2 regions of the Alcaligenes ammonioxydans genome follow, and region 1 is predicted to be linked to the other one. Evidence: riboswitches for the same ligand, from Rfam matches in the RefSeq annotation. Region 1 holds a riboswitch; the other holds the start of a gene.

Region 1 (12,309 bases):
CAAAATCAACGCCATTCATCACCACACGCCCAATCCGGCGCCGTAAGGGACTTGGCCCCGCTTCAATGTCATGACGCGGGGTCTCCTTTTTCTGACTGAATCTGTCCTTGTGCTTGCGAAGCATTGATTTTTTAATTATGCTCAAAAAAAGCATAACAAAAAAAACAATTTTCCTTTTCGCTCGATGTTTCACCGCGGCCATTTTTTTAAATCATTTATGCTCAATTTGAGCATCAAGGACACTCATGACTCAGCGTTTCCCTATTGATGTCTGTCAGCCCGATTCACAGGATGCCTTAAACCGTCAGATTGGCTGGCATGAAGTCCCATCCCCGATCAAGTCACAAAACGATAAAGCGGCTTTGAAACAAGTCTTGGCCACGGAGCTGAAGGCCCAGGATGCGGTGCTGGTGGCCCATTACTACACCGATCCCGATATTCAGGATCTGGCGCTGGAGACCGGGGGCTGCGTGGGCGACTCCTTGGAAATGGCTCGCTTTGGACAAGAGCACAAAGCCAGCACGGTCCTGGTAGCCGGTGTGGGTTTCATGGCAGAGTCCGCCAAAATCCTGAGTCCGGAAAAACGGGTCCTGGCCGTCCACGATCAAGCCACCTGCTCACTGGATCTGGGCTGCGCCCCGCAAGACTTCAAACAGTTTTGCGCCGCTCACCCGGACCGGGAGGTGGTTGTCTATGCCAATACCAGCGCGGCGGTGAAAGCTCAGGCAGACTGGGTGGTCACGTCCTCGATCGCACTGGACATCGTGCGCCATCTGCATGCGCAAGGGAAAAAAATAGTGTGGGCGCCCGATCGTCATTTAGGTGCGTACATCCAGAAGCAGACCGGAGCGGACATGCTGCTCTGGCAAGGCTCCTGTCTGGTTCACGACGAGTTCAAGGCCGACGGCTTAAAAGCGTTGATGAATGAGCATCCGCATGCTCAGGTACTGGTCCATCCAGAATCGCCAGCTGCGGTGGTGGCCTTGGCCGATGTGGTTGGTTCCACCACACAACTGCTGCGCGCCGCTGTCAACCACCCTGCCGACACCTTTATCGTGGCGACCGATCAGGGCATTTTGCATGCCATGCGTCAACAGGCCCCAGGCAAAACCTTTTTGGCCGCCCCTACAGCAGGCGAAAGCGCCACCTGCAAAAGCTGCGCCTATTGCCCCTGGATGGCGCTGAACAGTTTGCAAGCGCTGCAACAACGCTTGAGCGAGCCGGGCCCGGGTATACAAATCGAGCCCGCATTACAGCAAGGCGCACGACGCTCCCTGCAAAGGATGATGGACTTTGCAGCTGCTCATCAGAGAACACTGCGTGTAGGAGCTGATCTCGCCCAACACAGCCAGCAGTTTCTGCACGTAGGGGCCGCCTGATGCCGCGCCTTAGCACAAAGACGGATGTATTGATTATTGGGGCGGGCCTGGCTGGCGCCAGTCTGGCTCTGTCTCTGCCTGCCTCCATGAAGGCAACGTTGCTGAGCAGTGGCGCGGCTCCGTGTAGCGCAAGCACGATGGCGCTGGGGGGGCTGGCTGCCGTACTCAGCGCCCAGGACAGTGTGGAGCTGCATATCGAGGACACCCTGCAGGCAGGTGCCCACCATTCCGATGCGGATGCTGTGCGCAACATCTTACAAGCCGCGCCACAAGCGGTGCAGTGGCTGCTGGAGCGCCAGGTGCCTTTGGACAGAACACCAGACGGGCAACTGCACCTGACCCGCGAAGGGGGGCACAGCCAGCGACGTATCGTGCACGCGGCGGATGCCAGTGGGTACGCCATCATGCAGGCCTTGTACCCCCAGCTACAACAAGCCACACAACTGCTCCAACGCACAAACTGCCTGGCATTGGCCTTGCGCCGGAATGAACACGGTCGTGTAGCGGGGGTTGATATTTACGACAAACAAACCCATCGTCATGAAACGATTCTAGCGGACCATGTGGTGCTGGCCACGGGCGGGCTCGGCAGTCTGTATGCCCACAGCACCAATCCCGACACCGCCAAAGGTGAAGGCGTGGCTTTGGCCTGGCGCATAGGCGCAGCAATCCGCGATCTGGAGTTCGTGCAGTTCCATCCCACCTGCCTGTACACACAAGGGCCGACGTTTCTGCTTACCGAAGCCTTGCGGGGTGAAGGTGGCCATTTACTGGATGCACATGGTCGTCGCTTCATGCCGGACTATGATTCCCGCGCCGAACTGGCCCCCCGCGATATTGTGTCGCGAGCCATTGCAGCACAAATGAAACAAGAGGACCGTGCACACGTCTGGCTGGATGTGCGCCATCTGGGTGCCGATACGTTGCAGCGGCATTTCCCACGGGCCTTGGAAGAAGGTTTACGCCGCGGCCTGGATTTACGCCAGGACTGGATACCTGTCGCGCCGGCAGCGCATTACAGCTGTGGAGGGATTCAAACCGACCTGTTCGGTCGCACGAGCGTTCCGGGTCTGTATGCGATAGGGGAAGTGGCCTGCACCGGTTTGCACGGGGCGAACCGCTTGGCCAGCAACTCGCTGCTGGAGTGCGTGGTCATGGGGCGGGCAGCAGCGCAGGCCATCGAAGGGAGCCGGGCCGCTCATTGTTCCGCCCTGACTCCCGAGGACGAAAGATCAAAAACGGCACCGACCTTCGCAGGATCACCGCACACCCCTGCGCCCGCACGCGACAACAACAACAACAACAACAACAACATTACCTGCAAAGACAAGGGAACACTGCATCGCCCACCCACACCCCCGTTCCCCACCCTGCCTGCCTTGCAAAACCTGATGCAAGAGCATGTCGGTCTGCTTCGCAATAGAGCTGGTCTGGCGCACGCCATCCACACCCTGAGCGACTGGCGAGAGCAAAGTCGCCGCCTGCCCGACACGGTCGATCATCGCATTGGCAGTCTGCACCTGGACACCGCCTGGTTGCTGGCCCACGCGGCTCTGGCCCGCCCTCACAGTCTGGGCGCGCATTTTCGGCTGGACTAGAAGCCTTAGTTCCATGAGATAGAATAAAAAAATAAATAAAGAGGCTTCTCGACGAACAGGAGCCCATTGGATGGAGGCAATATGCGATTACTCATGGTCGAAGACAATGAGGATTTGGGAGAAGCCATCGCCAGCCGGCTCAGCGCGGGCGGTCATAGCGTGGAGTGGGTCAACACTGGCGAGCTGGCCCTACGCTATCTGGAAATGGATAACTGGGACGTCCTGCTTTTGGACATCATGCTGCCCGATCAGGACGGTTTCAGCATTTTGCGGCATCTGCGCCAGCAAACACCCAGCCTGCCCGTGCTGGTCATGACGGCTCGTTCAGAAATCGAAGATCGTGTGTCCATGCTGGACCTGGGAGCAGACGATTATCTGGTCAAACCTTTCGATCTGCGCGAGCTGGAAGCACGGCTGCGTGCCCTGATGCGGCGGCCCGCCACCACCCAAGCGGAAATCTGGCAGTTGGGACACGTCAGCATTGACATCGCCGCCCGACGCATCAATAGCCGGGATCAGACCGTGGAATTTGGCCAGCGCGAATTCTGCTTGCTGGAGTTGCTCCTGAGTCGTGCCGGACAAGTGGTCACCAAGGAACGGTTGATGATGCAGCTGTTCAACTTCGATGAAGACTCCAGCCCCAATGCCGTGGAGCTGCATGTCTCTCGTCTGCGGCGCAAGCTTAGCGATAGTGCCATTCGCATCGACACGGTGCGGGGCACCGGTTATATGGCAAGCTTGGGTGATGCCCGCTGATGCGCCGCACCCTGTCTATCCAGCAGCGTGTACTGGCGCTGGCCGTATGCTTGCTGGCCGCTGCCTTACTGGCATTGGGTCTGGCATCGCGACAATATGCCCAGCGTGCCGCCGACTCCGCCTATGACAGGCTCCTGAACGCCGCCGCCCTGACTATTGCCAATGCCATTCAAATTGACGAGGGTGAACTTTCCCTGGAGCTGCCCTATTCGGCGATGGCCATGCTGTCCGAACAGGAACATATTTTTTACAGCGTACGCTCGGCCAATAGCCTGATTTCCGGCTATCCAGACTTGGGAGACACCCTGCCGCCGGCCACCAGTTCCGAACCGCGCTACGACACCATTTCCTATCACGGCACTGCCGTGCGTGTCGCCACGATCGGACGCTTGCTGACAGGCCAGCATTCACTGGGCCGTGGCTGGATCACCATCCGCGTTGCTGAAACCCTGGGCACCCGACAAGCGCTGGCCGATGAGTTGCTGGGTCGCAGCACCCTGTCCCTGACCGGTCTGATGTTGCTGGCCCTGATGATTACCAGCCTGGGGATTCGGCGTGCGTTCGCCCCCTTGGCCGAATTGGAAACAGCACTGCGAGAACGCTCCCACGACAATTTGCAGCCCATCGACACGCCGGTACCCAAAGAGATTCGCCGTCTGGTCGATACCCTCAATGCCTTCATGCAGCGCCTGCAAACAGCGGTTGGTACTCTGAACAATCTGGTGGCCGATGCGGCCCATCAGATTCGCACTCCCTTGGCGGCAGTCCATCTGCAAACCCAGCTCGCGATGGATGAGCCCGGCTCTGACACCCTAAGGCCACGCCTGCGACGGATTCTGAACAACACTACGCATGCCACCCATCTGTTGAACCAGTTACTGATGGACGCCACCGTCAGCCACCGCCTGGACCGCAGCACCATGCGGCCTTTAGATGTGGCCCCGTTGATTCAGGAAATCCAGGGCCGGGTCGATCCCGACCGGGCCCACCGGCTGTACATTCACCTCACGCCCTCGGCTCGACGAGCACAAATCCTGGGCGACCATGTGTCCTTGCGGGAGATGCTGCGCAATGTGATCGACAACGCCATGCTCTACAGCGACGAGCCTGTTTCCGTGCGAATCTACACCCGCCCGAACGGTTGGGTGGTGTTTGATGTGTCCGACCTGGGCCCAGGCATCAGTGACGATGACAAAACCCGTTTGCTGGAGCGTTTTCAGCGTGGTCCCAGCAGCCAGGGGCGGCCCGGTTCGGGCCTGGGGCTGTCTATCGTGCGCACCGTGGTACAAGCGCATCAAGGCACGTTGCTCTTGCGTGACCATACCCCGCAGGGTCTGACAGTCCGCATCGAAATCCCCACCCTTTACCAGAGTCCCCGACCCTCGCCCCCCCTGACCCTGCTCATCGCAGCGTTGATCATGACGGGCATGTTGGCCCAGCCCCAGCCAGCCTTCGCCCTCGCCAGCGCCGCGGAACCCGATATGGGCATTCGCAGTCACGACTACCCGGCTCGCTCCCCCCGTCCACCTGGACCGGAAGATCAGGCCTTGCTGGTGATTGCTGGCCCTACCGACACCGAACTGTTTGAAGTGCTCGTACAGGACTTTCAGCGTATCCAGCCTCACGTACGCATTCTTTATCACGAGATGGATTCCACCGCGCTGTATCGGCACACCACTCAAGGCAGCCTGCCTGAAACGGATCTGCTGATCAGCTCGGCCGCGGACATGCAGGTCAAACTGGCGAACGACGGCTATGCTCGTGCGCACACATCCAGTCTGACCCAGACCATGCCCGGCTGGGCACGTTGGCGCAATGAGGTGTTTGGCTTCACGCTGGAGCCGGCCGTCATCGCCTACGCACCGGCTCGTTTACCGTACGAGCTGCCGGCCTCTCGCGAAGCGCTGCTTAAGCTGCTGGAGCGTAACCAGGGCAGTCTGAGGGGCCGGGTGGGCACCTATGACATTCAGATCAGTGGCGTGGGCTACCTGTTTGCACTGTACGACGAACGCACCTCTTCCACGTTCTGGGGCTTGGCCAATGCCCTGGGCCGTGTCGGCACCCGTCTGTATGCCAATACCGGTGCCATTTTGGATGATCTGGACAATGGCACCCTGGATGTCGCCTACAACGTACTAGGCTCGTATGCCCTGGCTCGGCAAAAAGCAGGCTCGGACATTGCCATCATCGTACCCAGCGATTATGTGTCAGTGTTTACCCGCAGCGCCCTGATTCATAAACAAGCTCGCCGCCCCGATCTAGCCGCTGCTTTCATTGATTACCTGCTCTCTCCCCAAGGCCAACAAACCCTCGCCGGCCCAGCCGGATTAGGCTCGCTCAACGCCGTGGAAACGGGCAGCTGGTTCACAAAAACCATTGAAAATCAATCAATTGGAATTATTCAACCGCTTATTCTCAATCCCTCTTTGTTAGTGGGCCTGGACCCCACCCGCCGCCACCGTTTTCTGCAGAACTGGCGACGTCTGGTCACCGACACGCCGGCAAGACCCTAGCCCCTTCCCATCCCCAATGACAGGATGCTGACAGCTAGAGTCCAGACAATGCAATGACACCGATCACCCAAGAAGTCCCGCAACAGGACGGGACTCTGACAACAAGGAGACCCGAATGTCAGCATTTACCCCCCCTAAGCGCCTGAGCCTGCTCGCCCTGTCACTCAGTGCCAGCCTGCTGGCCGGACAAGCGGCCTGGGCTCAGGACGACCAGACTCAAGCAGCGGACAAAGAAGGCAAGGTTATTGTCTACTCGACCACGGACACCAAAGCCGCCGCACCGCTCATTGCCGCGTTTGAGGCCGCCCACCCCAAGATCAAAGTCGAATACCACGACATGAACAGCACCGAGCTGTACAACCGCTACATCAGCGAACAGGCTTCGGGCAGCCACAGTGGCGACCTTGTGTGGAGCTCCTCCATGGACTCGGCTATGCGCCTGGCCACCGACTACGCAGCCCGCTACGACTCCCCTGAAATCCCTGCCCTGCCCAGTTGGGCCGTATGGGAAAACAAGGCGTTTGGCACCACTTACGAGCCGACGGTATTCATCTACAACAACCGTCTTATCAAGCCTGAAGAAGCACCCAAGACGCATGCAGAACTGGCCAGGCTGGTGGAAAGCGACAAGGACCGCTTTCGCAACAAGGTCACTACCTACGACATTGAAAAATCTGCAGTAGGCTATATGCTGGCCGCTCAAGACAGCAAGAAAGGCCAGAGCTACTGGGATTTCATCAAAGGCGTAGGTTCAGCCAATCTGGTACTGCAGTCCTCGACGGGCACCATGATGGAGCGCGTCAGCTCGGGTGAAAACCTGATTGGCTACAACCTGCTGGGTTCATATGCGGAGACCCGCGCCGCCAAGGATAAAGCCATCGGGATTGTGTACCCCTCGGACTACACCCTGGTCCTGTCACGCGTGGCGTTCATCAGCAACAAGGCCCAGCACCCCCATGCCGCCCGTGTCTTTCTGGACTACATGTTATCCAAGGACGGACAGGATGTTCTGGCGAACCAATCCGAGCTGGCCTCGATCCGCTCTGACGTGGAAGGCGACAACGATGTGGATGGCCTGACCAAGAAATTGGCAGGGGTAGAACTGACCCCCATCCCGGTGGATTCGTCGCTGCTGGACTTCCTGAAGCAAAAGGAACGCCTGGACTTCATCAAGCAATGGCGCGCTGCGGCCAATAAATAAGACACCTCGTCTGTGAACCGGGTGACGGCCTCGGCCGTCACCCGGCCTTTTACCGCCTGGAATCCTTATCATGCAAGCCTTACGCCTTCGGTGGCAGGCCTGGCCACGCCATGTCGTTGTTCTGATCACGGCATTGGCCATTTATGTGCCGCTTAGCCTGATCATCATCCAAAGCCTGCTATCGGCCCCCTTTTTTGCGACTGACAAGTCTCTGGGGCTGGATGCTTTCCGTTTCATCTTCGACGACCCGGACTTTTACAAAGCACTGGGGAGCGGTTTCATCATGGCCTTTGGCCTGGCCGGTATTTCGATTCCTTTGGGCGGCATCCTGGCCTTCCTGATGGTACGTACCGATTTACCCGGCCGTACCTGGATTGAACCGCTCATTCTGGTCCCGATTTTCGTCTCGCCCATGGTGCTGGGCTTTGGCTATATTGTTGCCGCCGGACCCGTCGGTTTCTTCTCCACCTGGACGCTGGAGCTGATCGGCTTTGTCCCCTGGAGCATTTACTCCTTCACCAGCATTGTCATCATTGCCGGTCTGACGCACGTTCCCCACGCCTATCTGTACATTTCCTCGGCCTTGCGCAGCATGGGCTCGGATGTGGAAGAAGCCGCCCGCAGCGCCGGTGCCAGCCCCTGGCAGGTCATGCGCTCGGTCAGCCTGCCCATGGTGCGTCCCGCCATCCTGTACGCCTGCGTTCTGCTCTTTTTTCTGGGGCTGGAAGTATTTGGTCTGGTGCTGGTGCTCGGCGACCCTGAAGGCCACCTGGTACTGGCCACCTATCTATACAAGCTCACCAACAAGCTCGGCATTCCGTCCTACCACCTGATGGCGGCTGTGGCAGTCGTCCTGATTGCCATGACTATCCCGCTCGTGATGCTGCAACGCCGTCTGATGCGCACCGCCAACCGCTTCGTAACCGTCAAGGGCAAAGCCTCCCAGGCACGTGCCTTGCCGCTGGGCCGCTGGCGCTGGGCAGCTGCAACACTGGTCGGTCTGTGGTTGTTCTTCACCGTCATTGCCCCGGTGGTGGGCGTAGTCTTACGCGCCTTTGTGTCCAACTGGGGGATTGGCGTCTCGCTGATGGACGTGCTCTCCCTGGATGCCTTCCGGCAAGTGTTTGGGCAAGCCAATCTGCTGCGCGCCATTCTGAACTCAGTGGCGATTGGTGTATTTGGCGGCGCCTTGGCCGTCATCTGCTACACCTTCATTGGCCTGGCCATGCACCGCAAGCCAGACGGCATCACCCGCTTTCTGGACTACAGCGTTCTGGTACCCCGTGCCGTCCCCGGTCTACTGGCGGGTCTGGCCTTTTTGTGGATGTTCCTGTTCGTGCCCATGTGGCTGGATCAGTCCCTGGAAAACGGCTACTTGTCGGTCCTGCCCATGGCGGAATGGTTGCAAGGCACGCTCGTCAGTCCGCTGCGCGCCCTGCGCAGCACCATCTTCAGCGTCTGGCTGGCCTACAGCGTGGTCTGGATGGCTTACGGCTTGCGTCTGATCTCCTCCACCCTTTTACAAGTGGGTCCGGAGCTGGAAGAAGCCGCCCGCAGCACGGGAGCGCGTCCCGGTCAGGTAACACGTCAAATCACCTTACCACTGGCAAAGTTCGGCCTGATCGGGTCCTGGTTATTGATGTTCCTGATTTTTGAGCGGGAATACTCTACCGGCGTGTACCTGCTCACACCGGGCACGGAAACCATTGGCTCCATGCTGGTTTCACTATGGGCGACCGGCGCCATCGACATTGTAGCTGCCCTGTCTTTTATCAATATCGTTCTGGTGGTCATTGGCCTGACCATCGCATTGCGCTTCGGAGTAAAACTACGATGACCGAGCTGACTGTAGACAACATTCATCTGGCCTACGACCGCAACCCGGTCCTGAAAGGCGTGTCCATGAGCCTGAACAAAGGTGAGGTGGTTTCCCTGCTGGGGGCCTCGGGTAGTGGCAAAACCACCTTGCTGCGTGCGGTTGCCGGGCTCGAACAGCCCTCCCAAGGGCGTATCGCCATCAATGAGAACGTGCTGTACGACTCGCAAAACCGTATCGACCTGCCCGCCGAGGCGCGCAATCTGGGCCTGGTTTTCCAGTCCTATGCCTTGTGGCCACACATGACCGTGCAGGACAATGTGGCTTATCCGCTCACGCTGCGCAAAACCTCCAAGGCGCAAAGCCGCCAAAGGGTGGACGCCATTTTGGATCAATTGGGGTTGAAAGGCCTGGGCGAGCGCTACCCCAGCCAACTGTCTGGAGGGCAACAGCAGCGTGTGGCCATTGCCCGTGCGCTGATTTACAACCCCCCGGTCATCTTGCTGGATGAGCCACTGTCCAACCTGGATGCCAAGCTGCGTGAAGAGGCCCGCGTGTTCCTGCGCGAACTGATTGTGAAAATGGGCCTGTCCGCTTTGATGGTAACCCATGACCAGGCGGAGGCCATGGCGATTTCGGACCGGATCCTGTTGCTGAATGGTGGCGAAATCGAGCAACAAGGTACCCCGCAAGAGGTCTACAGCAATCCCAAGACCCTGTACACCGCCGAGTTCATGGGCTCGAACAATCATCTGCAAGGCAAGGTTACCGAGCAACGCGATCAACAAACTCGGCTTAGCGGCCCTGGTTGGGAGTTATGGGGCCATGCCGCCGCTCCTCTGAGCGCCGGCCAGCACGCCACCGCCGTGATTCGCGTCGAACAAGTGCAACTGAATGCGCAGCCCGGCCCCGATACGCTGCCACTGCAGCTATCCACCAGCATGTATCTGGGCGACAAGTGGGAGCACGTTTTCCGCATGGCCGACCCGACTGCCGGCACACTGCGAGCTTTCGGACCTGAACCACTGCCCAGTGGCGTGCATCATCTGCAATTGCCGCCCTCCAAACTGTGGATTTACCCCTCCTGATCCATCGCTCCAAACCGGGAGCCGCCCCCCACAGCTCCCGGTTTACCCTGATTGCAAACTTTTGTAAGCGCGGCTAATGTAGTCGCGTCACTACAGGCGGTATGAAAGAGACCTGTTCAGTCAGGCGCCGACGGAGCAACCACCCCGGAATCTCTCAGGCAAAAGGATCGTACCAGCCCGACACTCTGGAGAGCGGCGTTTGACGCCCACCGAAGGAGCCCAGCCAGATGCACAGGTTGGATAAACTCTCAGGTCACAGGACAGATGGGGTATTGCCACTACTCGGTGGTAATTCACCTGTCAGGAGCCTGTTATGTCGCATATTGCCGTCATTGGTGCCGGTATTTCCGGAATCACCACCGCCTACGCCCTTAGTCTGAAGGGCTATCAAGTCACCGTTATTGACCGCCTTCGCTACCCCGCGATGGAAACTTCTTTTGCCAATGGCGGGCAGCTTTCCGCCTGCAATGCCGAGGTCTGGAACAGCCGCAGCACCATTTTCAAAGGCTTGAAATGGATGATGCGCAAGGACGCTCCACTGCTCTTCAACCCCAAGCCAAGCTGGCACAAATACAGCTGGATGGGCCAATTTGTGGGGGCAATTTCCGGTTACGAGCGCAACACGATCGAGACCGTCAAGCTGGCCATTGCCGCTCGCGAAAACTTGTATCAGTGGGCCAAGGACGAAAATATTGATTTCGACCTGGAGCAGCGCGGCATTTTGCATATTTACCACACGCCCGGCGGCTTTGAGTCTGGCAAAAAAGTCAGCCAGCTACTGCAAAAAGGCGGTCTGGAACGCCGTACCGTTACCAACGAAGAAATCCATCAGATCGAACCTGCTCTGCAAGGCACCTATTACGGCGGTTTCTTCACGCCCTCGGACGCCACCGGCGATATTCACAAATACACCCGCGGCTTGGCCGATGCGTGCGCCAAGCGCGGCGTGAAGTTTCTGCAGGATACCGAAGTCCTGGGTATTGATTGCGGCCCACCGCACCGTATCCAGCTCCGTACCGGCGAAGGTGCAGATGCCCACACCCATACGCTGTCCGTGGACTCCCTGGTCGTGTGCGCTGGCGTAGGCAGCCGCCACCTGGCCCGTATGCTGGGCGACTACATCAATATTTATCCCGTCAAGGGCTACTCCATCTCGGTGTACCTGGATACGCCCGAAGCCCAACATGCAGCCCCCTGGGTCAGTTTGCTGGACGAAGAGGCCAAGATTGTGACCAGCCGCCTGGGCAAAGACCGCCTGCGTGTGGCCGGCACCGCGGAATACAACGGGTCCAACAAAGACATACGCGCCGATCGCATCGCCCCGCTGACCAACTGGACACGTCGCAACTTCCACGACGCGGCTACCGACCGTGTCGTACCGTGGGCAGGTTTGCGCCCCATGATGCCGGACATGATGCCGCGCGTAAAAGCGGGCAGCCGTCCTGGCGTGTACTACAACACCGGCCACGGTCACCTGGGCTGGACCCTGTCCGCCGCCACTGCGCAGATCATCACCGAGGTGATTGCCCAGAACGAGCGTCAGTCCGCACCTGCTCAATTTGCCACCAGTCCGGCAACAACTGCTGCACCCGCCGCTGCCCATAACGTTCGTCCAGCAGATACACAAAGCCTTGATCCTGTTCATCGCGAATCACACGACCCGCGGCCTGTGTAATCTTGCGTAGTCCCGGATACAGATAGGTATAGTCATAGGCCCGCCGCTCCCCAAAGAGCCGGGCCATGACTTGCCGCACCGACTCATTGGCCGGGTTGAATTGCGGCAAACCCAAAGTGGCAATAAAAGCACCGATCAAGCGTTTACCGGGTAAATCTACCCCTTCTGAAAACGCCCCCCCCAGCACTGCCAAACCCACTCCCTTGCCGTCCAGCGTAAAGCGGTCCAGAAACTGCGTTCTTTGCTGATCGCTCATACCCGGTTGCTGATGCCAAAGCGGCAT
Region 2 (12,309 bases), 300 kb from region 1:
CTGCCCAGTACCCTGGCCAATCAGCCCCTGCCTGAATGGTGCCGGACTCAACGGCACTAAAGACCTCGCCGGTAGGGACAAGGGCGCCGCCTTCGTAGAACTCGATTTTCAGTTCATCTCCAACCAGTTTATTGGCTAGATCGACCCATTTTTTGTCCAGTTCCACCAATTCGATCGAGGCTGGCCAGGTGCTGGTCATGGTCCATTTCTGGGCGGCCTGGCTCAGGCCCGTCATGCCTAGCAAAGCCAGACCGGTCAAGGCGCCAAGTGCCTTTTTTGTCAGTTTCATTATGTCTCCTTGTTGTATTAGGTTCCGTACAGCACGGTGGGTAACCAAGTGGCCAGACCAGGGAAAATGGCCAGCAAGATGCACATCAAAATAATCAGGCCGATAAAGGGGATGACGCCGGTAATGATCTCCATGGTCTTGACCGATTTGGGTGTGATGGCCCGCAAATAGAACAGGGCATAACCGAAAGGCGGGGTCAAAAAGGACGTTTGCAGGACAACCGAAACCAGAATCACAAACCAGAGCAGGCTGATGCCCATCTCCTGCACAATCGGCAGCAGGATGGGGAAAGACAGCAGGACGATGCCGGTCCAGTCCAGAAAGCAGCCCAGAATAAAGATGATCAGCAGCATGACGACGATCAGCAGCCAGGGTTCCATGTCTAAACCGCGCATGATGTCCTGGGCAGCGCCCAAACCGCCGGTGATGTTAAAGACCCCGGTAAAGGCCGTGGCACCGACCACAATGAACAGAATCATGGAGGAGGTGCGACCGGTTTCATACAGGGCATTGAGAAAAATGGACCATTTGAACTTGCCCCGGAAAATCACGATCAGCAAGGACAGCAGCACCCCGATAGCGGAGGCTTCGGTGGCCGTGGCAATGCCGGCCAGCATGGAACCTAAAATGCCCAGAATCAGAAAGATGGGTGGCACGGCTTCCACCAGCAGCATGCGGATCAAGGCGGGCCTGGAGATCTTTTCATCGGGCTCCACGGAAGGGGCGCGTTCAGGATGACGCCAGGCAACAAACACGACCCACAGGGCATAGAGCAGGCCCAGCAGCACGCCAGGAATCAGCGCGCCGGCAAACAGCTCGCCAATCGACAGTGGGGAGTAGCTGGCCATCAGGATCAGCATGATGGACGGCGGGATCAGGATGCCCAGGCAGCCCGAAGCGGCAATCACACCGGTGGTCAACTTGGGGCAATAGCCATAGCGCAGCATGGGGCGCAGTGCCATCATGCCGGTAACCGTAATCGAGGCGCCGATAATGCCGGTGGTGGCTGCCAGCAAGATGGAGATAAATACCACAGCCAGCGCCAGCCCACCCCGAACGCGAGACATCAGCAGGCGCAAGGCCTCAAACATCTTGTCGGTGACTTCTGAGTCGGACAGAAAACGTGCCATCAGAATAAACAGCGGGATGGCAATCAGCGTGTAGTTGTCCAGGACATCGCCGTAAATGCGGTTAACCACAATGCCCAGAACCATGGGTTTGCCCGCCACCAGCGCGCCGATGACAGCCGTGCTGCCCAGAACAAAGGCCAAGGGGTGTCCCATGAACAGCCCCAGCAACAGCAGGCCACCCATGACAAGTGCAATCAATTCAGGCGTCATGGCGGGGGGCGTCCTTCTGACTGAGCAAACGGATAACTTCAGCAATTCCCTGGAGCAGCAGCAAGGCGGCCGCCAGAACCATGGAGAGTTTGAGTGGATAAACAGGTAATTGGACCGCGCCGTAGGTGGTCTCGCCTTGAGCCCAGGAGCGCATGGCAAAGTCATAGCTGCGGGTCAGGAAAACCCAGGCGAAGGGGAAAAAGAAAATCAGGTAACCTGCAATTTCCGTCCATTTGCGGACGGCAGGAGAAAAGCGCTGGATGAGCAGATCGACGCGGACGTGGGCCTGGTGCTTGAGTGCGTAGGCGCCCAACATCAGAAAGTAAAACCCATATAGCTGCTTGGTGACGTCAAAAGTCCAGCGTGTGGGCTGGTTCATCACGTAGCGCATGAAGACTTCGTAAATAATGATGGTGGAAAAAATGATGGCGATAAAGGAAATAAGCTTCCCTATCCATTCATTGAGCGAGTCGATTAGACGTAAAACCATGCTTGTCCCTTTTGTACATTCTTATTGGCTACACATCGGGTTTAGTCTATGAGTAAGCTTTGCCGTGTCACAACTTGGGTTTACCCTTACGTCAACCTGAGAGAAGGCATTAAGGGTAATAAGGTGTAAATGAGGGCGTGTAAAAGGTTTTTCCGTCTGAATCTGTGTTATTGGCGTGAAATATCGGGGGCCTAAAGGGTTGGGGGCTCTCGGCTACCGCTTGTCTGCACATAGAAAAAGCCACCCCAAAGGGTGGCTTTCGAGTGCCGGGCTTCAGCCCTTGCTCCAGGTCTACTCTCCCACGATTGCAGGATGAGAGGTCGTCTGTGGGTGCGGACCTACGCCTGTGGAGCCAGCCCCTGGCTGCGGCAACACGGCCCCTGGCAGGGCCGTGTTGGGCGCAGGGGATCTTAACGGACGCTTTGCGCCGCCAGGCCCAGGGCCAGATGCTGTTTCATGCGTTTCTTGTAGAAAGGCAGGCAGATGAACAGCGCCAGGAACCAGAACGGCGTGGCAATCAGGCCGATCAGGGTTTCTTCTTCCTGGCTGAACAGATAGAGCGCGAAGGCAAAGAAAGCCAGGGTCAGGTAACACATGGGAATCGCAAAGGGCATTTTGTAGCTCGATGCGGCATGGGCTTCGGGGCGAACCCGGCGGTACTTCAGGTAGGTGATCAGGATCACGGCCCAGACAAAGATAAAGCAGATGCTGGCCACGGTGGTCACGATGGTGAACACACGCATGACATCGCCTTCTGCATACAGCAGGAACAGGCTGGACAGCAACAGGGCGCAAGAATAGATCAGGCCATTGCGGGGGGTACCATTGCGCGACAGCTGGCTGAATGCTTCAGGAGCCAGCTTGTTCTTGGACAGACCGTACAACATGCGGCCTGTCGAGAACATGCCGCTGTTGGCCGAGGACAGGGCCGAGGTCAACACCACGAAGTTGATGATGGCAGCGGCTGCACCTACGCCGATCAGCAAGAACATGTTCACAAAGGGGCTCTTGTTGGGGGCCACAATATCCCAGGGAGTGACGGTCATGATGGCGGTCAGGGCCAGCACGTAAAACACAATCACGCGAACGGGAATCTTGTTGATGGCTTTGGGCAGGTTCTTGGCAGGGTCCGCTGTTTCAGCCGAGGCCGTACCCACCAGCTCAATACCCACGAATGCGAAGATGGCGATCTGGAAGGCAGCAAAAAAGCCACCCAGGCCATTGGGGAACATCCCGCCCCGATCCCACAAGTGGGTCAGGCTGGCTTTTTCACCGGTTGGGCCCACAAAGCCGGTAAACAGCAGATACGCACCCACGCCAATCAGGGCCACAATGGCAATAATCTTGACCAGTGCAAACCAGAACTCCAGCTCACCAAATAATTTGGCCGACAGCAGATTAAAGACCAGCAAAAAAGCAATGCAGGCCAGTCCTGGTAACCACAATGGAATATCCGGCCACCAGAATTGGGTATAGCCGGTAATGGCCACAATATCTGCAATCCCAATGACTACCCAGCAAAACCAATAACTCCAGCCCAGAAAATAGCCCATGGTCGGGCCTAGAATATCGGCGGCGAAATCGACAAAAGATTTGTATTCCAGATTATGCAGAAGCAATTCTCCCATTGCCCGCATAACAAAAAACAAAAAGAACCCGATGATCATGTACGTAAACAAGACCGAGGGGCCGGCCAGGCTGATCGTGCGGCCTGATCCCATAAATAGCCCTGTGCCGATAGCGCCTCCAATTGCTATCAGTTGCAGGTGCCGGTTTTTCAACGAGCGCTGCAGTCCAGATGAATGTTGCTGAGACACACTGTTCTCCTGATTTTTATTCGTTCAAATGCGTAATTATGACTGTGCTGCGAGAAAACAAAGGGTACAACCCGTCCTCAAGGACGGTTTTCTTGATACCGATCTAAATATGATGGGGAGCGCACAACAGTCCTCCTTGTTCTGATGACATGAAATGTCAGAACAGACCTGTGTGCGATTAAAAATAGAAATAAAGTAGTGGTGGGTCAGGCGTCCAGAAAAGGCACCTGACTATCTGCTCATAGATAGACTCCGGACAAATAGGTGAACAAAGACCATATGGTCTCTGTACCCCCTCTGTCCGTTTACCTGAGAGCTTATCCATCGGTTCGCGATGGTCCCCTTCGGTGGGCACGGGTGTGCCTCTCTCCAGATGGTCAAAGGTTCAGGATTCTTTTGCCTGAGAGATTCCGGGGTCGTTGCTCCGTCGGCGCTTCATCAATGTGAAGACTCTCACCTGAACCGTTATTGACGCCGCTATTGTATAGACAGGCAAAAAGCGATGACTACTAGCGTTAACCTGTAGTGTTTTAAGACGGGTAATTCTTGTTTCTTGGCCGGTTTTGTGGCTATGTGGGACCGCAGACATGAGGCGCAGAACGCTTGGCAGCTGGGCACTGAAGCGGGCCGATGCGATGCATCAGAGGGTCGACAGGCTTAAGAGCGTTTAGCAAGCGGGTGTCAATGACAAGCAAGGCGTAACGCAAGGGGAGTGACTAAGGTTATGGCGGGTCCTGCTCAAGCCGCAGCTCGCGGCTATGAATCGTGCGACCGAAGTGATGTTTCCACAGCTTGATGCCCATCGCGCCGGATCGATCCAGCGATGAACCCACGGTTAGATCGGTAATCAGGGTGGGATGCAGCCCAGCATCAAACAAGGCAAAACCCGCAGCCAGCACGCAGGTATCGGTCTGAATACCGCAGACCAGAATGCGATCGGCCTGATACTGCCGCAGATACTCCATTGCAGCAGGGCTGGGTGTGTAACCATGCTTGATGAAGATGGCGTCGGCATCGATCAGGCAGCAATCATCGCGCGGCGGACACCAGCCGAGCTGACTGAGGAAAGGGGTTTGGGACTCGTCATGCTGCTCGATCAGCGCCTGCAGCAATGCTAGCCTCAGGAGCGTCGGGCAGCCTGCAGGGTGGTCCATCAAACCCCTATTGAAACACGGGCTCAGGAGTTGGGGCGTGCCCAGACCAGGCGCGAGCCAATCACGATCCCCAGCACCGCCAGCAAGGAGGTGGCGGACAAGGTAGACAGGCCACTCAAGCCCTGGCCGATGGTGCAGCCCAGGGCCAGCACACCGCCTACGCCCATCAGGGTGCCGCCGGTCATGGCACGCAGCATGTGGCGCGGTGATTCAAAGCCTTCCAGTTTCCAGCGTCGGCGCAGCAGAGCACTCAGGCAGGAACCGGCCAGCACACCCGCCACCATCAGGATGGTAAAGCGTGGACTCATGCCGGTGGAGATCATGGCGTATTGAATACTTTCCCCAATCGGGGCCACAAAGCTCAGCGAGCTGACGGGCACAGGCTCGAAGGGGTCATCGCCCAGCCAACCGGTGGTCAGCCAGCCTGCTACGATCAGCAGCCCGATAAAGGCGCCTGCCAGCAGATCACTCAGCCGCTGGCCGTCCAGACGGGGGCGCAGGGAAAAGGCGATTAAAGCGGCAACGAGCAGCGCAATGACGATGGATCGTACGGGGCCTGCGGGCAGGGTGACGGCAGGCAGGGTGATGCTGCTGACTTGGGCGAGGTTCATGCGTAGCGGGGCCAGCAGTCCGGTCAAGGTCATGTAAGCGGCGATACCCAGGCATAACAGCACTACAAAAGAGCGCAAATTACCTTGCCCCAACAGAATCAGAGCGCGGGCACCGCAGCCATTGGCCAAGGTCATTCCTATACCAAACAGCACGCCACCGACCGGCACCAGCAGCCAGGAAAAGGTCGGATTCAGGTACAAGACCTTGTCCAGGCTGATCAGCCCACTGCCTGCAGCCAGTTGTGTACCGGCCAGGGCCACGGCCAGCGCCAGGGCAAAGCCCTGGAGCTTGTAGCCGCTGCGCCCGGACCAGCGCTCGGTTAAACCACGATAAAAGCAAAAACCACTGAGCTGGCCACTCATGCCAAAGAGCAGACCAATGGCCAAGCTGACCCACAGTACAAGTTCTGTATTCATCATGTGCGCTGGAGAGGGAACGGGATTGAAACCACTTAGCCTTGGGTGCCCCAGATGTCGCGACTGATTGCGGCATACCAGGCCTCGCCATACTGGGCTTCCTGCTTGCGAAAGGCCGGGCTGGCTTCTTTGGGGCTGACCCCGCCGGAGGCTTCGGCCAACTTGTCATCGGCAAAGGCGTACAAATGCCCCACGGAAATGCCATAGTCAGGAGCGATCAAACTGTAGCAGGTATTGCTCAGGGTCGCCTGTGGCACGGGCTTGCCGTTCAAGGCATTGATGATGGCAGCCGCTGCCAGCTTGGCTTGTGTGTTGGCCGAGAAGCCGGACTTGGGCATGGGCGAGGCAATGGTGGCATCGCCCACCACATAGATGTCTTTGACCTGCTCGGATTCGAAGGTATGCGGGTCAATGGGCACCCAGCCGCTGGCGTTGGTGACACCGGCCTGTTCGGCAATGGTTCCCGCTTTTTGAGGCGGAATCACGTTGAGCACATCGGCCTTGTGGATTTCGCCAAACTCGGTTTCCACGCTGAGCTTGGCGGCATCCACGCGGGTGACTTTGCCGTCCTTGGAGAAGGGCACCCATTCGATCATGTCGCCATAGACGTGTTTCCAACCGTCCTGAAACAGGCCTTGTTTGGAGAAGCTGTCTTTGGCATCCAGAATCAGAATCTTGGACTTGGGTTTGTTCTGCTTGAAGTAGTGAGCCACCATGCTGGCGCGCTCGTAGGGGCCAGGCGGGCAGCGGAATGGGTTTTCGGGGGCCACCATAATAAAAGTGCCGCCGTTGGGCATGGCATCGAGCTGGCGTTTGAGCAGCCGGGTTTGCTCACCGGCTTTCCAGGCATGCGGCGCCAACAAGGCGGCGGCCTCGTCATACCCTTCCAGGGTGTTCCAGCGAAAATCAATGCCAGGCGAGAGCAGCAGCTTGTCGTAGGACAGCGTCTGGCCTTTGGACAGGCTCAGGGTTTTGGCCTGGGAGTCCACTGCCGTTGCCCGATCGTGGATCACCTCAATACCCGCTGCACGCAGGTCCTCAAAGCCGTGGCCCTGCTGTTCAAAGCGGCGCAGACCGGCCAGATACAGATTGCTGAATGGGCAGGTGTAGAAGGTGGTGGCCGGTTCGATCAAGGTTACTTTCAGGGATGGATCGCCGCGCTTGAGGTAGCGGGCCGCAGTGGCACCGCCAAAGCCGCCACCGACCACAATCACATGGGCGGAACGGCTGCGTGCATACACCGGCAAGGCACTCAGAGCCAGGCCAGCGGCACTGGTCTTACCGACACGGCTCAGCCATTGGCGACGGGAGGAGTTTACGGGTGTGCTCATGCTTAACGTCCTTGCGCCATGCTGACAGGGGTGGAGGGAAGTGTCGAGAAGTACTGGGCCAGAGCTTGCAGATCCGCATCCTGGTAGCCTTTGACCAGACGGTTCATGATGGTGGTGCCAGCCGGGGGATTGTCAGAGGCAAAGGCACGCAACTGCTCCAGCAAGGCGGCCTGGGGACGGCCTGCCAGCGAGGGAATGATGGTGGTGGAACGTCCATCCGGGCCGTGACAGTTCGCACAGGAGCTGGCTACGGTCTTGATATCCAGCGTGGAACTGGCCCAGGCCGGTGCCGCGGCACTGCTGGCCGCCAGCAAGGCGGGGGCGAAAAGGAGACGACCTACCAGAGAGAGGGACATGGGCATTCTTCTTGTCAATGTGCTTCGTTGCAGGAAAAGACGCTCAGCGTAGCATTCTCCTTACGCCCACTTTGTATGACTATATAGAACGCTGTTATGAGTTCAGCGCCCAATAGGGGCGCCGAGATGGGGGTAGGGAGTCTGATGGGAACCGAGCAATAATCAGTCGCTGATGCTCAGCTCGGTCTGGCCGGTGATGACAGCGCCCTGGTCGTCCGTCCAGCTCATCTCCAGAACCCCTGAGCGTCGTGCGACAAAAGTAAATTCAAGGTAGGGGTTTTGGGAAATGGCGGTTTCCGGTTGCCAATTGAACAAGAGTTCACCGTTAAAGGTGGCCTTGAATTCGTGGATGATGTTGCGTGGCACAACCTGACCTTCTTTGTTCAGGCGCAGGCCGCTTTCCATGCGGTGTTCTACCAGCGCACGCACGCGCACGATCTCGCCTGTCTTGGGCGTGGCGTTGCTGATCCAGATACGGGGTTTACTCATGAGGGGCTCTTGTTTACATGCCGCAGCCGCCAGCGGTCACGGTGATGTGATGCTGGGCGCTCAGAACGCGGCCATCGCTCAACCGTGCCAGGGCACGGATGGTTTGGGTTTCAATCAGACGCAGGCGCACGGCGACTTCCGTTGTACCTGCCAGGGCGGTAAAGCGAAAGCGGCAGGCCAGGGGGTGTGGGTTGCCCTGGGCCAGAATGATCAGCTCCTGGCAGTACAGCTCGTCATTGACGGGTAGGTCCAGCACGACCTTGACGGGCACTGCGGCGGGGTTGTCTCCAAGGGCGGGCATGTCCAGTTTCAAGCCTTTTTCCTCAGGGGTCGCGCCGTTCAGGAACTCGTTCACCACCGCCTGGACCTGGGCGGCGGTGGCCGGCTTGAGCAATTGATCAAAAGCGACTTGTGCATGCAGATTGACGGGCAGCCAGGCGGCGCCCAGTCCGGCCGCACTGCCCAGCAACAGCTGGCGACGACGCACGAAACGGGAGGGAAGTTTAGAGGAAGTCATTGAAACGGCTCTGGATCCACTGAAAATCTTCTTGAACAAGGTCGGGGGTGCGAACATCCATATCAATCTGTGTTTGCAGCACCTTGCCGCTGGCATCCAGCTCGTACTCAAACTTGACCGAAATTTCTTCTTGCGGGTCCCCATTCACCATCATGTAGCACAGGTTGTCGGGGAGTACCGGCACGACTTCCTTGCCTGCAATCCGTTCGGCCAGGTTCTGGGAAACGATTTTCGCCACGGCATGCGCAACGTGCGCGCTCTTGGGATAGTGGCCGAACTGATCGGAAATAAAGCCCATCGAGTCACCCACCACATAGACATTGTCGTCGTCGCGTGCGGTGAACAGGCGCGGATCAATATTGGCCCAGCCGGTGGGTTTGCCGTCAGGGCCTGTGCCCACCAGACCCGCGTTCCAGACCATGTCGGCCGCCTGATGCGGAGGCATGAGCACGGCATCGTCGAAATCAAAGTCGCCTGCAGTGGTCTTGATGTGTTTTTTGAAGGGGTCGACTTCACGCACCCGTGCATTGGGGACATGGGTGATGATGTCCGGGTACAGCTCCTGGAACGCGGCGCGGTAGCCCTCGCCAATCGGGGCGATATTGGGCTTGGGGTCCAGAATGATGATCTTGCCTGGAATCTTGTTGGTCTTGATGTGCCAGGCCATCAAACAGGCGCGTTCGTAGGGCGAGGGCGGACAGCGGTGGGGCGGCGGGGGCAGCGTCATGACAATGGTGCCGCCCTTGAAGGCCTTGAGCTTGTTCTTCAAAGCAAACATCTCGGCGTTCGGGATGTAGGCATTGGGAAAGTGCTGGCGTGTGTATTCCGCGGCGTAGGTGTCATTGCCAAACCAGGCGTCATAGGCATTGCGTATGCCGCCCGACAGGATCAGGTAGTCGTATTCCAGCGCGCCCTGGGTGGTACGTACGGTTTTCTTGTCGCGTTCGATGGCTGTGACTTCGGCATGCACCAAGCTGTACCCATACTTGATCGAAGGAGCCAGCATGTCATGGTTCAGGAAATCAGTGTTGACGATATCAATCAGCCACTTGTTGCTCATGGGCCCCGACCAGAAGGTGGGGTTGCGCTCGATCAGCACAACCTGAGCTTGGGGAACCAGCTTGGACAGATACTTGGCAGCGGTCATCCCGCCCCAACCGCCGCCACAAATCACAATGCGCGGGCCTTTGGTGTGGCGCGGCAGGATCTGACTGGTGTTGGTGATGATGGCGGGGGCTGAAAGGCTGGTGGAAGGAAGAACAATTGTTCCGAGTGCGGCGGCTGGGGTGGCCAGCAGAAAATTTCTACGATTCATTGTTATGTTCCTCGTGATCATGACATGACACACGTCAATCCTGGTAAGTAGACCGCTTGGTGCGAGCCAGTATAGCCAAGACTGTCGGGGCTGCGTGGGGTTTTTTGCCGGGCCAAGGCGTTGAAACCAAGGTTAGAGGCCGCTCAGGCACGGTGCAGCAGCGCAGTTCAGTGCGGGTGGGGGAAGAACGAAGTGGGGGGGAGGGCTGGTCGTGCGGTGGAAACGTCGGACTGCGGGTAAGGGTTAACACTCGGAAATGCTCAGGAAACAACAGAAAAACCGGATTTTTTGGATTAAAACGTAACGGCGCTATCTTTGTGCACAAAATCGGAGGATAGTGCAGGGAGAGAAATTTTTTCTCTGTTCGTTTTTACATTTAGGACTTATTTTGAAGACAGAAATTGGTATTGTGAAGTGGTTCAACAGCGAAAAAGGCTTCGGATTCATCGTGCCGGAGAACGGCGGCAAGGATCTCTTCGCACACCACAGTGAAATTCAGGGAACCGGGTTCAAAACATTGGAAGAGAACCAACGCGTTTCCTTCATCGAAGGTGCAGGCCAAAAAGGCCCATGCGCAACTAAAATCCAAATTCTTTGATGATGGGCTTGCCTGAACCGGCAAGCACCGCGTCAAACTGAAAAGGCCGGAACCCGCCAAGGTTCCGGCCTTTTTTAATGCTTGGCAAGCTGCCACCTGCAATCCAGAGATGGGCGCTGCGTGCTCTACCAGCAGTAGGTCCGATGTCGGGCAGCTGGAGCGACACGTCGCTTTAGAGCGGCGTTGACGCGCTTAGTGGTACGGTTAGCCGAGCCTCCAGACCGCCACCTTGCCGGTTCAGCAGCTCCAGCGTTCCTCCATGCTGGGTGGCGATGGCGTTCACGATGGACAAGCCCAGTCCGTAACCGGCCTGTTGCTGTGAGCCACGCCAGAAGCGGTTCATAGCCAGATCGCGTTCGCTCTCGCTCAAGCCAGGGCCATTATCCAATACGCTGATACGCAGGTATCCCGGTTCTCCCGCCTCAATTCGCAGGCTGATGGCTGCCAAGGCCTTGGCATAGCGCAGGGCATTATCGATCAGGTTCTGTATGGCTACTGTCAGCAAGGACTTTTCAATTTGCACCGGTCCGGGTTGAGTGTGTGTGTCCAGCGTGATGGCGTCGATGGTGTCACCATGGATGGCCTTGAGCGCATGTAAAGCTGCATAGACGGCTTCATCGGCCTGACTGCTTTCCTGACTCGCGCCCTGGCCGTCCAGCCGAGCCAGCTCCAGCAGCCTTTGCAGGATATTTTGCAGTTGCTGCACACCCTGATCGGCCTGACTTAAGGCGGCATCCAGCGTGTCACGCTCGCCAGGACGTTGGGCCGCCAAATGAGCCACTTGAAGGTGGGTTTTGATGCCTGTCAGCGGGGTGCGCAATTCGTGGGCTGCGCTATCGGTAAAGCGGCGTTCACGCATGATGGCGGCCTGTTGCCGCTCCAGCAGCGCTTCAATCGTACGCAGCAGCGGCTGCAGCTCCACCGGGGCTTTGACCTGGGGAAGCGGGCTGTCGTCACCGGGACGGCGGCGGGCCAGCAAATCCCGAATCCGCTCCAGAGGGGCCAGCCCGTGACCGATCCCTATCCACAACAGGAGCAGACTGCCAAACAGGGCCACTACGAAAGGCAGCCCGGCCGAGAGCATGATTTCCCGTACCAGGGATTCGCGTATCTCGATGCTGTCAGCGGCGGCAATCTGGATATGCCCCTCGCGCAGGACAAAGGTGCGCCAGCGCTTGCCGCCATGGATATGGGTGCCAAAGCCCAAGGCCACTTGCGACATGTCCGGACTGCCGGCGGTACGGCTGACTGCCTGAATCTCCACTTCACTGCGCACCACGCTGATCTCGCAGGCAACCCCGTCGCGGGCAATGATGTCCAAGGGGCGTTCGGCTGACTGGGCCAACTCCTGTAGATTCGGAAATTGGGCCACCAGCCCGGCCACCATTCGCGCCGAGGCCGCCAGACGGCTGTCCAGCGCCTCACGCAGGGAATGGCGCGCATCCATCAGCATCCAGGCCGCCACGGCACTCCATAGCACGGTCAGGGAAATGCCGATCACCAGCAGCAACCTCAGGCGCAAACTCATGTTGTTTCTTTCCTAGCCCGCCGGCCCCAGTCGGTAGCCCAGACCGCGAACGGTCTC

The links. A riboswitch is a leader RNA that binds a small molecule or an ion and turns the genes downstream of it on or off. The one in region 1 is predicted to bind glycine.
Region 2: linked by a shared signal. The riboswitch ahead of FE795_RS06225 (amino acid permease) and the one ahead of FE795_RS17260 (D-amino acid dehydrogenase) in region 1 are both predicted to bind glycine.

The regions. Positions count from the first base shown of each region.
Region 1 covers NZ_CP049362.1:1,674,977-1,687,285, reverse strand. The annotation lists gene FE795_RS07620 (NADP(H)-dependent aldo-keto reductase) at 1-46, shown strand, start outside; gene nadA (quinolinate synthase NadA) at 246-1,379, shown strand; gene nadB (L-aspartate oxidase) at 1,379-2,977, shown strand; gene FE795_RS07605 (response regulator transcription factor) at 3,059-3,733, shown strand; gene FE795_RS07600 (sensor histidine kinase) at 3,733-6,246, shown strand; gene FE795_RS07595 (ABC transporter substrate-binding protein) at 6,362-7,447, shown strand; gene FE795_RS07590 (ABC transporter permease) at 7,518-9,284, shown strand; gene FE795_RS07585 (ABC transporter ATP-binding protein) at 9,281-10,351, shown strand; glycine riboswitch at 10,444-10,531, shown strand; glycine riboswitch at 10,536-10,616, shown strand; gene FE795_RS17260 (D-amino acid dehydrogenase) at 10,665-12,026, shown strand; partial or broken gene FE795_RS17255 (ATP-dependent DNA helicase) at 11,971-12,309, opposite strand, start outside.
Region 2 covers NZ_CP049362.1:1,377,028-1,389,336, forward strand. The annotation lists gene dctP (TRAP transporter substrate-binding protein DctP) at 1-289, opposite strand, end outside; gene FE795_RS06215 (TRAP transporter large permease) at 307-1,629, opposite strand; gene FE795_RS06220 (TRAP transporter small permease subunit) at 1,619-2,119, opposite strand; gene FE795_RS06225 (amino acid permease) at 2,530-3,900, opposite strand; glycine riboswitch at 4,315-4,404, opposite strand; gene FE795_RS06230 (isochorismatase family protein) at 4,659-5,090, opposite strand; gene FE795_RS06235 (YeeE/YedE family protein) at 5,114-6,121, opposite strand; gene FE795_RS06240 (NAD(P)/FAD-dependent oxidoreductase) at 6,154-7,449, opposite strand; gene FE795_RS06245 (c-type cytochrome) at 7,452-7,805, opposite strand; gene soxZ (thiosulfate oxidation carrier complex protein SoxZ) at 7,968-8,294, opposite strand; gene FE795_RS06255 (thiosulfate oxidation carrier protein SoxY) at 8,308-8,811, opposite strand; gene FE795_RS06260 (FAD-dependent oxidoreductase) at 8,798-10,126, opposite strand; gene FE795_RS06265 (cold-shock protein) at 10,515-10,724, shown strand; gene FE795_RS06270 (ATP-binding protein) at 10,897-12,252, opposite strand; gene FE795_RS06275 (response regulator) at 12,265-12,309, opposite strand, start outside.